DNA from 2 places in the Vibrio sp. R12-SG2-ISO1 genome. Region 1 is predicted to be linked to the other one. Evidence: riboswitches for the same ligand, from Rfam matches in the RefSeq annotation. Region 1 holds a riboswitch; the other holds the start of a gene.
What was found. Region 1 has a riboswitch for lysine ahead of AC6R10_RS00815 (Na+/H+ antiporter NhaC family protein). Riboswitches for the same ligand answer to the same signal wherever they lie in the genome.
Positions count from the first base shown of each region.

Region 2: another riboswitch for lysine. It lies ahead of lysC (lysine-sensitive aspartokinase 3); the one in region 1 lies ahead of AC6R10_RS00815 (Na+/H+ antiporter NhaC family protein).

Region 1 covers NZ_JCBDGO010000001.1:179,993-186,733, reverse strand. The annotation lists gene AC6R10_RS00825 (inosine/guanosine kinase) at 1-479, shown strand, start outside; gene AC6R10_RS00820 (H-NS family histone-like protein) at 531-938, opposite strand; lysine riboswitch at 1,561-1,742, shown strand; gene AC6R10_RS00815 (Na+/H+ antiporter NhaC family protein) at 1,854-3,455, shown strand; His leader region at 3,655-3,791, shown strand; gene hisG (ATP phosphoribosyltransferase) at 3,841-4,737, shown strand; gene hisD (histidinol dehydrogenase) at 4,743-6,041, shown strand; gene hisC (histidinol-phosphate transaminase) at 6,045-6,741, shown strand, end outside.
Region 2 covers NZ_JCBDGO010000010.1:100,677-107,417, reverse strand. The annotation lists gene pmbA (metalloprotease PmbA) at 1-1,006, shown strand, start outside; gene lysC (lysine-sensitive aspartokinase 3) at 1,085-2,437, opposite strand; lysine riboswitch at 2,524-2,701, opposite strand; gene AC6R10_RS09590 (pyridoxal-phosphate-dependent aminotransferase family protein) at 2,930-4,048, shown strand; gene AC6R10_RS09585 (PglL family O-oligosaccharyltransferase) at 4,167-5,930, opposite strand; gene uvrA (excinuclease ABC subunit UvrA) at 6,025-6,741, opposite strand, start outside.

The DNA of each region.
Region 1 (6,741 bases):
AGTGGGTCGATTTGGTGCTGTGTACTGCTGGGCCACTTGGCTTGTTTATGGCTGGTTATACCGAAGAAGCAGCCAAACGTGAAACGTCATTGCCTTTGTTGCCAGGTAGTATTGCGGAATTCAATCGTTATGAATTTAGCCGCCCAGCATTAAAAGATAATTGCGATCAAGCGATCAAAGTGTATTCTCATATTTCACCATACATGGGTGGTCCGGAGAAAATTAAAAACACTAATGGTGCCGGTGATGCGGCATTGTCTGCGTTGCTACACGATATGGCCGCGAATAAATACCACAAAGAAAATGTGCCCAACTCGAGTAAACACGCGCATGCGTTTTTAACTTACTCTTCTTTTTCACAAGTGTGTAAGTATTCTAACCGTGCCAGTTATGAGGTATTGGTTCAGCACTCTCCACGTCTTTCGAAAGGTTTACCTGAACGAGAAGATAGCTTGGAAGAAGCCTACTGGGAAAGATAAACGAAAAAAGCGCCGACAGGCGCTTTTTTTTGAACTAACTTACATCGAAAGTTAGATCAGGAACTCTTCTAGGCTCTTACCTGCATCCAATTGCTGTTGAATAGCAGATGGGGTGCGACCTTGACCTGTCCAAGTTTTAGTTTCACCGCTTGCATCCACGTATTTATATTTTGGTGGACGAGGTGCACGTTTCGATTTTGTTTTGGTTTTTGTTTCACCAGCAAGCGCAGAGTAAAGGGCATCAATATCGATACCTTCTTTAGAAATTTGCTCAGCAATGGCAGCCAGTTTGGCTTCTTGCTCTGCCGCTGCTGCACGCTGCGCTTCTTCCTCTTCTTTACGCTCAGTAAAGACTGTCGTTAATTTGCTTAGGGCGTCTTCCAGTTGCTCAAGAGTCAGTTCACGTGCTGCTGCACGAAGACTACGAATATTTAATAGTGTTTTTGTTAGTTCAGACATAACATCTCTCATTGTTATCTTATTTAAGAGTATTTCTTAAATACTAATCCTGATATTTAAACATTACAATCCATTCTTAGCAGAATGCGATAAATTTATTGTTACTGTCAGCCAAATTTACCTTTCTTTACTTTATTGGAGCGATCATTCGGCTAAGTCCTGTTTTGACGCTCAGATTTAATAATAGAGTTTCATATCTATTATTAAACGTTTCTTATCCTGATGGTACTGTTTAGATAAAAGTCGCCGAAATCAGCATGAGAACGAATTTGCCTAATAGTTGGCATTATAATGTCGATATAGTTCAAATGAACCACCTCAGTACGTTTTCTTTTACGATTTCGATCACAGCACATATTTCGACTTGGAGAAAGTGCTATCTATTTGGCATTGCAGTCAACACCGAGTTTTTAATGTCCCGGGCGTTGAACGTCAGCACAGTGTGAATTGTCACCAAATTGAGAGTTGGCTTCCCGTTTGTACCATCGCTAAGCAATAAAAGTGACAACAAAACGAGCCAAATTGTTGAAATGCAGTTTTAGATGGGTACAATGGCGCCACCTAATGCATGACTACAGTAAAACCTTTGTTAATTTGATGTTTCATTGGTTGATTATTTTGGTTGTGCGGTAGAGGAGCGGAATAAAATAGTAGCGTTTGTTGGGGTGATGCCAATGAGCATGCGTGAAAGGTTATCTCGCCGAAGTGGGCTTCCATATCAAAGGAGTTCGCTGGGGTTAGTCTCGAAAGGGCTAACACTGCCATAGTCTATAATGTGTAAAACTATGGAGCGCTACTGTAGGGTTGGGTGAAGTGTCTACTTCCCTGTCGCTAAGTTCAACATTATCAACGGCCTCGTGCGGTTGACTAATCTGCAGTAGATCTCTAACCATTTATTACTGGTTTTTGAAGATCATGAATTTAATTGATTTTGCCTCATCTCCTTTATCTCTTTTGCCACCACTCGTGGCGTTGAGTCTTGCGATCATTACGCGTCGCGTTCTTGTGTCTCTCGGTGTGGGTATCGTTTTAGGTGCCGTATTGCTTAACGACTATTCGTTTGCGAGTGCGTCGGGTTATCTTGCGTCAACCGTATCGGGCGTTTTCGTAGAAGACGGTGGCCTCAATACTTGGAACATGAGTATTGTCGGCTTCTTGCTTTTGCTCGGTATGATGACAGCACTGCTGACGCTCTCAGGCGGCACTCGCGCGTTCGCTGAATGGGCGCAGTCTCGTGTGAAAAGTAAGCGCGGTTCAAAACTGCTTGCTGCGTTTTTGGGCGTGTTCATTTTTGTCGATGATTACTTTAACAGCTTGGCGGTGGGCGCGATTTCTCGCCCAGTCACGGACCGTTTTTACGTCTCTCGCTCTAAGCTGGCTTATATTCTCGATTCGACCGCTGCCCCTATGTGTGTCTTGATGCCCGCATCAAGCTGGGGTGCCTATATTATGACCATCATTGGTGGCATCTTAGTCTCTCATGGCATCACAGAGTATTCCGCTCTGGGCGCTTACGTGCGTTTGATTCCAATGAACTTCTATGCGGTATTTGCGCTGTTGATGGTGTTTGCTGTGGCTTGGTTTGGTCTCGACATCGGTAAGATGCGCAGCCATGAAATTGCGGCGTCTCAAGGCCGTGGTTTTGACAAAGATGCAGAGAACGACACCAAAGAAGCGCACGAGCTCAATGAAGAGCTGGATATTCGTGAAAGCGAAGGCGGACGCGTCCTTGATTTGGTTTTGCCTATTGTGCTGTTAATCATTGCAACGGTCGCGGCCATGCTTTACACCGGTGGTCAGGCGCTCAAAGCGGATGGCCAAGCATTTAATCTGCTGGGCGCTTTTGAAAACACCGATGTGGGTTTGTCTTTGATCTACGGTGGTATTGTGGGTTTGGCAACGGCGCTGTTTACGGTAGTTAAGCAACGCATTGCGACCATCGAAATTGCTCGTACACTGTGGGTTGGTGCGCGCTCAATGTTTGGTGCGATCCTCATTCTAGTCTTCGCGTGGACCATTGGTAGCGTGATTGGTGACATGAACACAGGTAAATACTTGTCAACGCTGGCGCAAGGTAGCATCAACCCACATTGGTTGCCGGTTATCCTGTTCTTGCTCTCGGGCTTGATGGCGTTCTCGACCGGTACCTCTTGGGGTACATTCGGTATCATGTTGCCGATTGCGGGTGATATGGCTGGAGCAACAGATATTGCCTTGATGTTGCCAATGCTGAGTGCGGTGCTGGCAGGTTCGGTCTTTGGTGATCACTGCTCACCGATTTCAGATACCACGATTTTGTCTTCGACGGGTGCTCGTTGTAATCACATTGATCACGTCTCGACTCAGCTACCTTATGCGTTGTCTGTGGCGGCGATCTCTTGTGTGGGCTTTATCACTCTCGGTATGACGGCATCGGTCGGTCTCTCATTTGCGGTCGCCAGCGTGGCGTTTGTAGCGGTGTGCGCGGTGCTTTCAATGATGTCTAAATCGAAACTAGCGAGCTGTACGACGTCATAAAACGATAGACAGTTGGTATCTAACTGACAGATTCTATTGATTATTTTAAGGAGGCGTTGGCCTCCTTTCTTATTTGTCTAATACAAATAAGAAAAAGTTGAAATTAAAGGTTGAAAAGATCCCTGAGCTTGGTTAGTGTGGTTAGCAACCAAGCGAGCTAAGAGAGCTTTATCAGTATGCGCAATTTTGTAATGAACATTCATCATCACCATCACCCAATCTAGTCTTTCGGGAGATGTGCGCATACCCGGGAGATAGGAAACTCCCGGAGGCAGAAAATCGCAAATATAAAGATTTATGACCCTCGGGAGACAAACCTTCCGAGGGTTTTTTAGTTTTTAAGTCTAACGTTTTGAACGATTTTGAACACAGGGATACAAGAGTCATGCAAACACAACGCCTAAGAATCGCCATTCAGAAAAAAGGTCGTCTAAGTAAAGAGAGCCAAGCACTGCTGAAAAAGTGCGGTGTGAAATTTAACGTCATGGGTGAAAAGCTGGTGGTTCACTCAGAGAACATGCCTATCGATTTGCTGCTTGTGCGTGACGACGATATCCCAGGTTTGATCATGGACGGTGTGGTTGATCTTGGCTTCATTGGCGAAAACGAATTGGAAGAAGTCCGCCTAGACCGAAAAGCATTGGGTGAACCTAGTGAGTTTGTGACATTGCGTCGTCTCGATTTTGGTGGCTGCCGTCTCTCTATTGCGATCGATAAGGATGAAGAGTACAAGGGCCCGCAAGATTTGGCCGGTAAGCGTATCGCCACCACCTATCCACAATTGTTAAAAGCCTACATGGATGAGCAAGGCGTACCGTTCTCAACCTGTATGCTGACTGGTTCTGTTGAAGTCGCGCCACGTGCTGGCCTTGCTGATGCCATCGCCGACCTAGTGTCTACCGGCGCTACTTTAGAAGCGAACGGCTTAAAAGAAGCGGAAGTCATCTTCCAATCAAAAGCGACCCTTATTCAGCGTAAAGGTGAGTTCGCACAAGATAAAACCGAACTGATTGATAAGCTATTGACTCGTATGCAAGGCGTTCAGCAAGCGAAAGAGTCGAAATACATCATGCTGCACGCCCCAGCAGACAAACTTGAGCAGATCAAATCGCTCCTTCCTGGCGCAGAAGATCCAACCGTCTTGCCGCTCTCTGCTGACAAACAAAAAGTGGCCGTTCACCTTGTTAGTACCGAAAACTTGTTCTGGGAAACCATGGAACAACTCAAAGAGCTTGGTGCTAGCTCAATCCTAGTACTTCCAATTGAGAAAATGATGGAGTAAGGGCGATGAGAACAGTTGTTTGGCAATCATTGAGTGAATCTCAACAAGACTCCATTTTAGAGCGCCCTGCCATTACCGAAGGGGCGAATATTACCGCTGCGGTGTCTGAGGTTATCGCGCAAGTAAAAACTCAAGGCGATGCTGCTCTATTGGCGTTGACGGAAAAGTATGATCGCGTCAAACCAGAGTCGATTCGAGTCTCAACTCAAGAGATTGAGGCGGCGTCAGAGCGCTTAAGCGAAACCATGAAGCAAGCGCTTGAGCAAGCGTACGCCAATATCGCTAAGTTTCACAAAGCCCAAAAGCCACAGCCTATTAAAGTTGAAACGCAACCTGGTGTTGTGTGTGAACAAGTGACTCGAGCGATTCAGAAAGTCGGTCTTTATATCCCAGGTGGCAGTGCGCCACTGCCATCGACCGTATTAATGCTCGGCGTACCGGCTAAGATTGCGGGTTGTCGTAAAGTGGTACTCTGCTCACCACCACCGATCGCAGATGAAATCCTCTACGTGGCGAAGCTGTGTGGTATCGATGAAGTTTACAATGTTGGTGGTGGTCAAGCGATTGCTGCGATGGCTTACGGAACAGAAACCGTGGCGAAAGTGGACAAGATTTTTGGCCCAGGTAATGCGTACGTCACAGAAGCTAAGCGCCAAGTGAGCAACGATTTTCGCGGTGCCGCGATCGACATGCCAGCGGGCCCTTCTGAGGTGTTGGTGATTGCCGATGAGACCGCCGACCCAGATTTCATTGCTGCGGATCTCTTGAGCCAAGCTGAGCACGGCCCAGACTCACAAGTGGTGCTGGTCACGCCATCGCCAGTGATTGCCGATCAAGTGACGGATGCCGTTCAGCGTCAGCTCAAAGTACTGTCTCGCGCTTCTATTGCAGAAAAAGCACTGGCGTCGAGTTTGATCATCATTTCTGATTCCATCACTCAGGCGGTTTCTATTTCGAATTACTATGGCCCAGAGCACTTGATAGTACAGACCAAGAACCCACGTGAACTGCTTCCTCTTCTTGATAACGCTGGGTCGATTTTCCTTGGTGATTGGTCACCTGAGTCGGCGGGCGACTATGCGTCGGGCACCAACCACGTTCTGCCAACCTATGGCTACACTCGCACCTATTCAAGCCTAGGCTTGGCGGATTTCTCCAAGCGTATGACGGTGCAAGAACTCTCTGAGGAAGGGATTAAAAATCTTGCGCCGACCGTCGTGACCATGGCGGAAGCAGAAGGACTGGATGCGCACAAACGCGCCGTTACCATTCGTGTTGAAAAATTGGCTCAGAAGCAAGGGTAAGAGATGGAAAAGCTAGCACGCAAACAAGTTCAGCAACTGACCCCTTACCTGTCTGCACGTCGCATTGGCGGCAGTGGCGATGTGTGGCTCAATGCCAACGAGTCGCCTTTCAACAATGAGTACAAGACGGATTTCGCCCGCCTGAATCGCTACAGTGAGTGTCAACCTGCTGAGTTGATTAACGCTTACTCCGCTTACGCGGGCGTGAAACCTGAGCAAACGCTGACCTCGCGCGGTGCGGATGAGGGGATTGAGCTTTTGATTCGCGCATTTTGTGAGCCGGGTGAAGACGCCATTTTATATTGTCCACCTACCTACGGAATGTACGCTATTTCAGCGGAAACCATTGGTGTGGAGAAAAAAGTGGTGCCGTTGACTCAAGATTGGCAACTGGATCTCAGCGCCATTGAAGCCAACTTAGACAAGGTAAAACTGGTCTTTGTTTGCAGCCCTAACAATCCAACCGGTAATTTGGTTAAGCGTGAAGACATCGTCCGACTGCTTGAGATGACCCAAGACCGCGCCATTGTTGTGATGGATGAAGCCTACATCGATTTTTGTCCAGAAGCATCGACGGTCGATTTACTGGCTCAGTACCCCAATTTGGCTATTTTGCGCACTTTGTCCAAGGCGTTTGCCCTTGCCGGTCTGCGCTGTGGCTTTACCTTGGCGAATGAGGCGTTGATCAACGTCTTGCTGA
Region 2 (6,741 bases), on a different contig from region 1:
GGTCAAAGATATTCCCGATTTGGATCTGTTTCACCCCGATACGCCTGATCCTGACTACGCGGCAAAAATGGCGATTGAAGCGGAGCAAGAAGCGCTCAGCTACAGCGATAAGATCAAGCAAAGTGATGGCGCCAGTTACGATAGCCATTATGGCGTCAAAGTGTACGGCAACAGCCACGGCTTACTGGCGAGTTATGCCTCAAGTCGCCATAGCATCAGTTGCTGTGTGATTGGTCAAGGCCAAAACGGTGAAATGGAACGTGACTACAGCTACACAGTGGCGCGTCACAAAGACGACCTGTGGACGCCGAAATCCGTGGGCCTGAGCGCAGCGGAGAAAACCGTCAGTCGTTTAGACGCGCAGAAGCTCAAAACCGGTCAGTACCCGATCATGTTTGCGGCGGATGTCGCAACGGGTCTACTCGGTCACCTTGTGATGGCGATCAGTGGCGGTAACTTGTACCGCAAATCCTCGTTTCTTCTTGATCATCTTGGTCAGCAAATTCTACCCAGCTGGTTCCAAGTCGACGAGCGTCCCCATGTGTTGCGTGGTCTGGCGTCAAGCCCGTTTGATAGCGAAGGCGTTGCGACGCAAGATAGACAAATTATCACTGACGGCGTTTTATCCACTTACCTATTGACCAGCTATGCGGCGCGTAAAATGTCGATGACGCCAACCGGTCATGCGGGTGGCATCCACAACTGGTACGTGCAATCAACTGGGCAAGATTTTGATCAAATGCTTAAGGCGCTGGACACCGGCTTTTTGGTTACAGAAGTGATGGGGCAGGGTGTGAATATCGTGACGGGCGATTACTCGCGCGGCGCAGCCGGTTTTTGGGTTGAGAATGGTCAAATCCAATTCCCCGTCTCGGAGGTGACCATCGCAGGCAATCTCAAGCAGATGTTCAACCAAATTGTGGCTGTCGGCAGTGATGTGGAAACCCGTTCGCAGATTCAAACCGGTTCTATCCTGCTTGAGTCAATGAAAGTGGCGGGCGAATAAGCCTCACTATTTGACGTAGCAATGCTTCAGCGACGAAACACGAGAGTGCTTCGTCGCTGATGTGTATTTATAGTGCTGTTAGCGCTCAAACAGCTCGACATGCAACTTCTGAATCGCTTGTTTGGCTTCTGATTCACGCAGTAAGAAACAGAGGTTGTGCTGGCTAGCGCCGTAACAAATCATTCGTAAGTTAAAGTCTTCAAGTGTACCAAATACTTGTTTTGCATAACCTTTGCTCTCGCTCATGTTGTTACCAATCAAGGCGACGACGGAGAGGTTGTGTTCCACTTTCACGCTGCACAGCTCTTCAAGCTCTTCACGCGCAGCTTGAGGTAACGATGGCGCACCGCCAGAGGTACCTGTTTGATCAAGCGTTAATGAGACACTGATTTCAGAGGTGGTGATCAAATCGACCGAGACCTTATGCTTGGCCAAGATCTCAAACACTTTGGCTAGAAAGCCGTAAGCATGGAACATTTTCGCGCTGCGCAGCGTCACCATGGTTTGGTTGTTACGTAGGGCTAGGGCGCGAAACAGCGGTGAGCTTTCCACTTGATGACGAATCCAAGTACCGCCTTGCTCAGGCGCTTTCGAGGAACCGACAAATACCGGAATATCATGGCGCAGAGCAGGGACTAGGGTCGAAGGGTGCAGGATCTTGGCGCCAAAATTCGCCATCTCTGACGCTTCGCTGAAGCTAATTTCTGCAATCGGTGCCGCATTCGGGGCAATGCGCGGATCTGTGGTGTAGATTCCCGGTACGTCAGTCCAAATTTCTAAGCCAGAGGCTTGCACTGCCTCGGCAATCAAAGCCGCACTGTAATCACTGCCACCACGGCCAAGGGTAGTGGTGTTGCCTTCTTCATCGGAACCAATAAAGCCCTGTGTCACCACAACGTGCTCGCGGCACAGTGGCAGCAAGGTGTCACTGGCAAGCTCACGAATGGCGGCAACATCCGGTTCTGCGCGGCCAAAGTGGCTGTCAGTGCGCAGTACATCACGAATATCAAAGCGTACCGCGTTGATGCCGCGCTCAATCATCAGTTGGGTTAAAATGTGGGTCGACATCAGTTCACCACACGCAACAAGGTGATCAGTCAACTTATTGCTGGCTTGAATCGAGGCCGCTTCCGCAAGGCTGGTGACCGTATCAAGCAGACTGTACACTTCACTCGCCGCATGGGTTGGATCATTGAGTTGATTAAGAATCGCATCATGAATCTCAGCGAGCTGAGTCAGAATATCGCTGCGTTGCTGCTGATCTTGTACGCCGTTCGCCAGCGCGACCAATAGATTTGTTACCCCTGAACAGGCACTGCTGACCACCAGTTTTGTCTCTGGATTGTTCTCAACGACCGCCGCACAACGGCTCATCGCTTCAAAGTTTGCAACACTTGTCCCACCAAATTTAGCAACGTTAAAATTGCTCACGGCATTTCTCCCACAACTTCCTGAATATTGAGTCTTTCCTTTGCGTGAGGTGAGGATGAGCGAGAGTAGAGGTAGGTATGGAGTACGACCTCAGAAGCTCATCACCAGACGGCGCTGATGACAGTTGATGGGACTCAACCCAAGTCAACCGACAGGCTTAAACCACAATATAAGCCTACCTCGGCACTACTCCCCCTCAGAATGTTGTTTTGGAATTGTGGCTCCACAACATGCCTACCTGGGTAGTGCTCCTCTTCTGCAAAAAGCATAATTGTTTGTACAACAGGGTGACGAATTGTCTTGCCACCGCTTTCGCATTGAACGTGTTTATCTTCTTAATGTCAATGCGAAATTTACGGGTTAAAGACGATAGGTTCAGTTTGTGAGGCTGGTATGACCTGTCGACTTTTTGCGCATTGCTGCGCTGGATGAATTCGATTATGGTGAAGAGATAACAACAAGAACACCCTCATGATTCAAAAGGAGTTGCCAATGACTTACCAAAGTTTTATCCCCCCTCGCCGTATTTTGATGGGCCCTGGTCCATCCGATATTTCCCCACAGGTACTGCAAGCTTTGAGCCGCCCGACGGTGGGCCACCTTGACCCGCTTTTTATCCAGATGATGGACGAACTCAAGCAGCTGCTTAAATACGCCTTTCAGACCAACAATGAGTTTACGATTGCCGTCTCGGCACCAGGCAGTGCAGGTATGGAGACCTGCTTTGTTAACTTGATTGAGCCGGGGGACAAAGTCATCGTCTGCCGCAATGGCGTGTTTGGCGAACGCATGCGAGAGAACGTGGTACGCTGCGGCGGTGAAGCGGTGTTGGTTGATGATGAATGGGGAGCGCCGGTCTCGGTAGAGAAAGTTCGTGATGCGTTGCAGGCGCATCCTGATGCCAAGCTCCTCGCGTTTGTCCATGCAGAAACGTCGACAGGGGCATGCAGCGATGCGAAGACGCTGGGCGCGCTTGCTAAAGAGTTCAATGTGTTGTCGATTGTCGATGCGGTGACGTCACTGGGTGGTGTGCCACTCAAAGTCGATGAGTGGCAACTTGATGCGGTCTACTCGGGCAGTCAAAAGTGCCTCTCTTGTACGCCGGGCCTTTCTCCTGTGACCTTCTCCAGTGCAGCGATTGAGAAAATCACCGCTCGTCAAACACCGGTGCAAAGTTGGTTTTTAGACCAAAGTTTGGTGCTCGGTTACTGGAGTGGAGAGGGCAAGCGCAGTTACCACCACACAGCGCCCGTCAACAGTCTCTATGCACTGCATGAAGCTTTGCTGATGCTCAAAAATGAAGGGTTAGAAAACGCGTGGCGTCGCCATCAGCAGATGCACCACAAGCTCAAGGCTGGCTTATTAGCGCTTGGCTTTGAGTTTGTGGTGGAAGAGTCCGCACGCTTGCCGCAACTGAATGCGATTTATGTTCCTGAGGGAATTGATGAAGCCCAAGTGCGCAGCCACCTTCTTGATACGTACAATCTGGAAATTGGTGCCGGGCTTGGCGCATTGGCGGGCAAGGCGTGGCGGATTGGCCTAATGGGCTATGGTGCGCGTGAGGAGAACGTCGCGCTCTGTTTGCAAGCGCTTAAAGAGTCGCTCGGATAGAGTCGCTCGGATTAGAGTCGCTCGGATAGAGTCGCTTGGCGAGCAAATCGACTTATTAATGATTGCAGATGGCTCTCCAGTTCGGAGAGCCTTTTCTTATCTACTTTTTGTTTTCTTTTTATTCTTCGTCTGTACGAAGTAGTGCGTCGGTTGTCGGTGGCACGTATTGCACGTCTGAGAAATCGCGCCGCGGAAACAGGAATTGCGCTTCGGCTCGGATTTGCTCCGCCTTTTCACTGTCATTCAAACCTTGGTAGGCCAGAATCAAGTTGTTGTAGAACGCCGGTCTCGGTTTGTGGGTAATCACGCCAAGCGACCAATCCACGTAGGGTTGAATAAATTCAGGGTTTTGCTGGTGCAGGCCAATATTGAGATAGGTGCTGTAGATGTCCCAGTCAAAACGTTCCTGCCAGACAATCGGGTTACTGACTCGGTTAAGGATATCTGGATCTTTCGGTTTGGAGAGCTCAAACTGTGTCAATATGTAGTTGGTGTGCAGCGTGGTGATCATGTAAAACGACGTCACCAGCGGCAAGACCAAACTTGCTACGCGCAGTCCGGTCTGCGATACGATGCTCAATCGCGCATATCGGTAGGCGCGCTTACGTTGGTCGACCCAGTAAATCAATAGGATAAAGGTTACCCAATGAATCGCTGAGTGATAAAACGGATATTCTAATTGGGTGTGAAGCACGATGGGGATAAAGAGCGAGAAAATCGCCAAACGTGTACCTTTCTTCGCTGCGTAGATACGATACAGTACCAAAATGGCCGCGATCAACATGGCCAAAATCGGCAGCACGCCTCCCTCTACGCCCCAATATAAGGTTTCGTTGTGTGGGTGATCCATTGATGCAAGCCCAGGCGGATAACTGGCGTTGAGCTGATGTTGACGCGCCGTATAGACCAAGTATTCAGCTTCAAAGCGTCCGTAACCATAGCCAGTAAATGGCTTTTCAATCAGCATATCGAGCGTCTGAGGGAAGGTGTATTGTCTGGGCCCTTCTAGATTCACCTTTCGCTCTGCCAGGGTGTTGTTCTCACCGATCAACGTGGTCCCTAAGCCAATGGTGACGCCAATAATCACAGAGACGAGCCAACCGACGGCGCGTTTTTTGGTGGCAAAGCGCATCAAATAAGGGATCAGCAGCACGACGACCAGTAGCGCACTGAGCCAACCCGTCCGAGAGGCGAGCACTACCAGTAGGGGCAGCACGATGGCAGGTACCAGATAGAGTAGCGCCACATGGCTGACTTTGCGTTGATATTTAATGGGCTGACGGGTCAGCAAATAGCCAGACAGCGCAAGCCCTGTGGCTAAGAAGCTCGCCATGACGTTCGGTTGCTGAAAAATGCCGTATGGACGATTGGCGTCGGTGTTGTAGCCAAAGGGATTGCCGGGTTCGAGTACTAGGTACTGTACCCAGCCAAACAAGGCCTCAATGAACACGGCGATAACCACAAACCACAACAGCCTTTGACGCTGAGGGTTACTAAAACGAAATTGTTGCAGCACGGCAAACAGCAAAAAACCGGCCCACAATCCGCTTAATCGCGCGACCGACAACGACAGCTCAGAGTGCGGATAGAGCACGGGCACGGTCATGATCACACAACAAAGAAACAGACCTATGGTCAATTTGTTGTAACGAATTTGGCCACGTGTCCCAACTTGATAAAGCCCAAGAGCGATAGCGACTGAGCTCAGCAGCCAAGTGGGTGGGTTAAAGGCAAGGGCCAAGCCTGAACCGCCTGGGTTCGGCATGAAGAAATGCATCGCGACAAGGTAGACTAGGCCAATCATAGCCAAGAAAGGTTTCGTTAGAGGGCGAGCTTGTGTGCGTGCTTGAAGCTGCGTGCCTGCCACGTGGGTGGTTGCCATAGTGTTCCTTTCCAGCAAATAAAACGGGCTGGCACTAAGAAGCACGCCAGCCCGTTTACTTTACTATTTTTTTATTCACTTTTACTACTATTGCTTACTTTAACATAGGCTTAAGGAAGCGCGCTGTGTGTGAGCCTTCGACCAAGGCCACATCTTCCGGTGTTCCGCTAGCAATAATTTCACCGCCGCCTTGTCCCCCTTCCGGCCCCAAATCGACGATCCAGTCTGCAGTTTTAATCACATCGAGGTTGTGCTCAATCACCACAACGGTATTGCCGTGATCACGCAGGCGGTGCAACACGGCTAACAGCTGCTCGATATCGTGGAAGTGCAAACCTGTGGTCGGCTCATCGAGAATGTAGAGTGTTTTGCCGGTATCGCGCTTAGAGAGCTCACGCGCCAATTTAACGCGCTGCGCTTCCCCCCCGGAGAGGGTCGTGGCCGCTTGACCTAGGCGAATGTAAGACAAGCCCACATCCATCAAGGTTTGCAACTTACGAGCAATCACAGGAACTGGATCGAAGAAGGTTCGTGCGTCTTCGACCGTCATCTCTAACACTTCGTCAATGGTTTTGCCTTTGTAGCGCACTTCTAAGGTTTCGCGGTTGTAGCGTTTGCCTTTACAGACGTCACAAGGGACATACACATCTGGCAAGAAGTGCATTTCCACCTTGATCACACCATCACCTTGGCAAGCTTCACAACGCCCGCCGCGCACGTTGAAACTGAACCGGCCCGGTTTGTAACCACGAGAGCGTGACTCCTGTGTGCCAGCAAACAGCTCACGAATGGGTGTAAAAATACCGGTGTA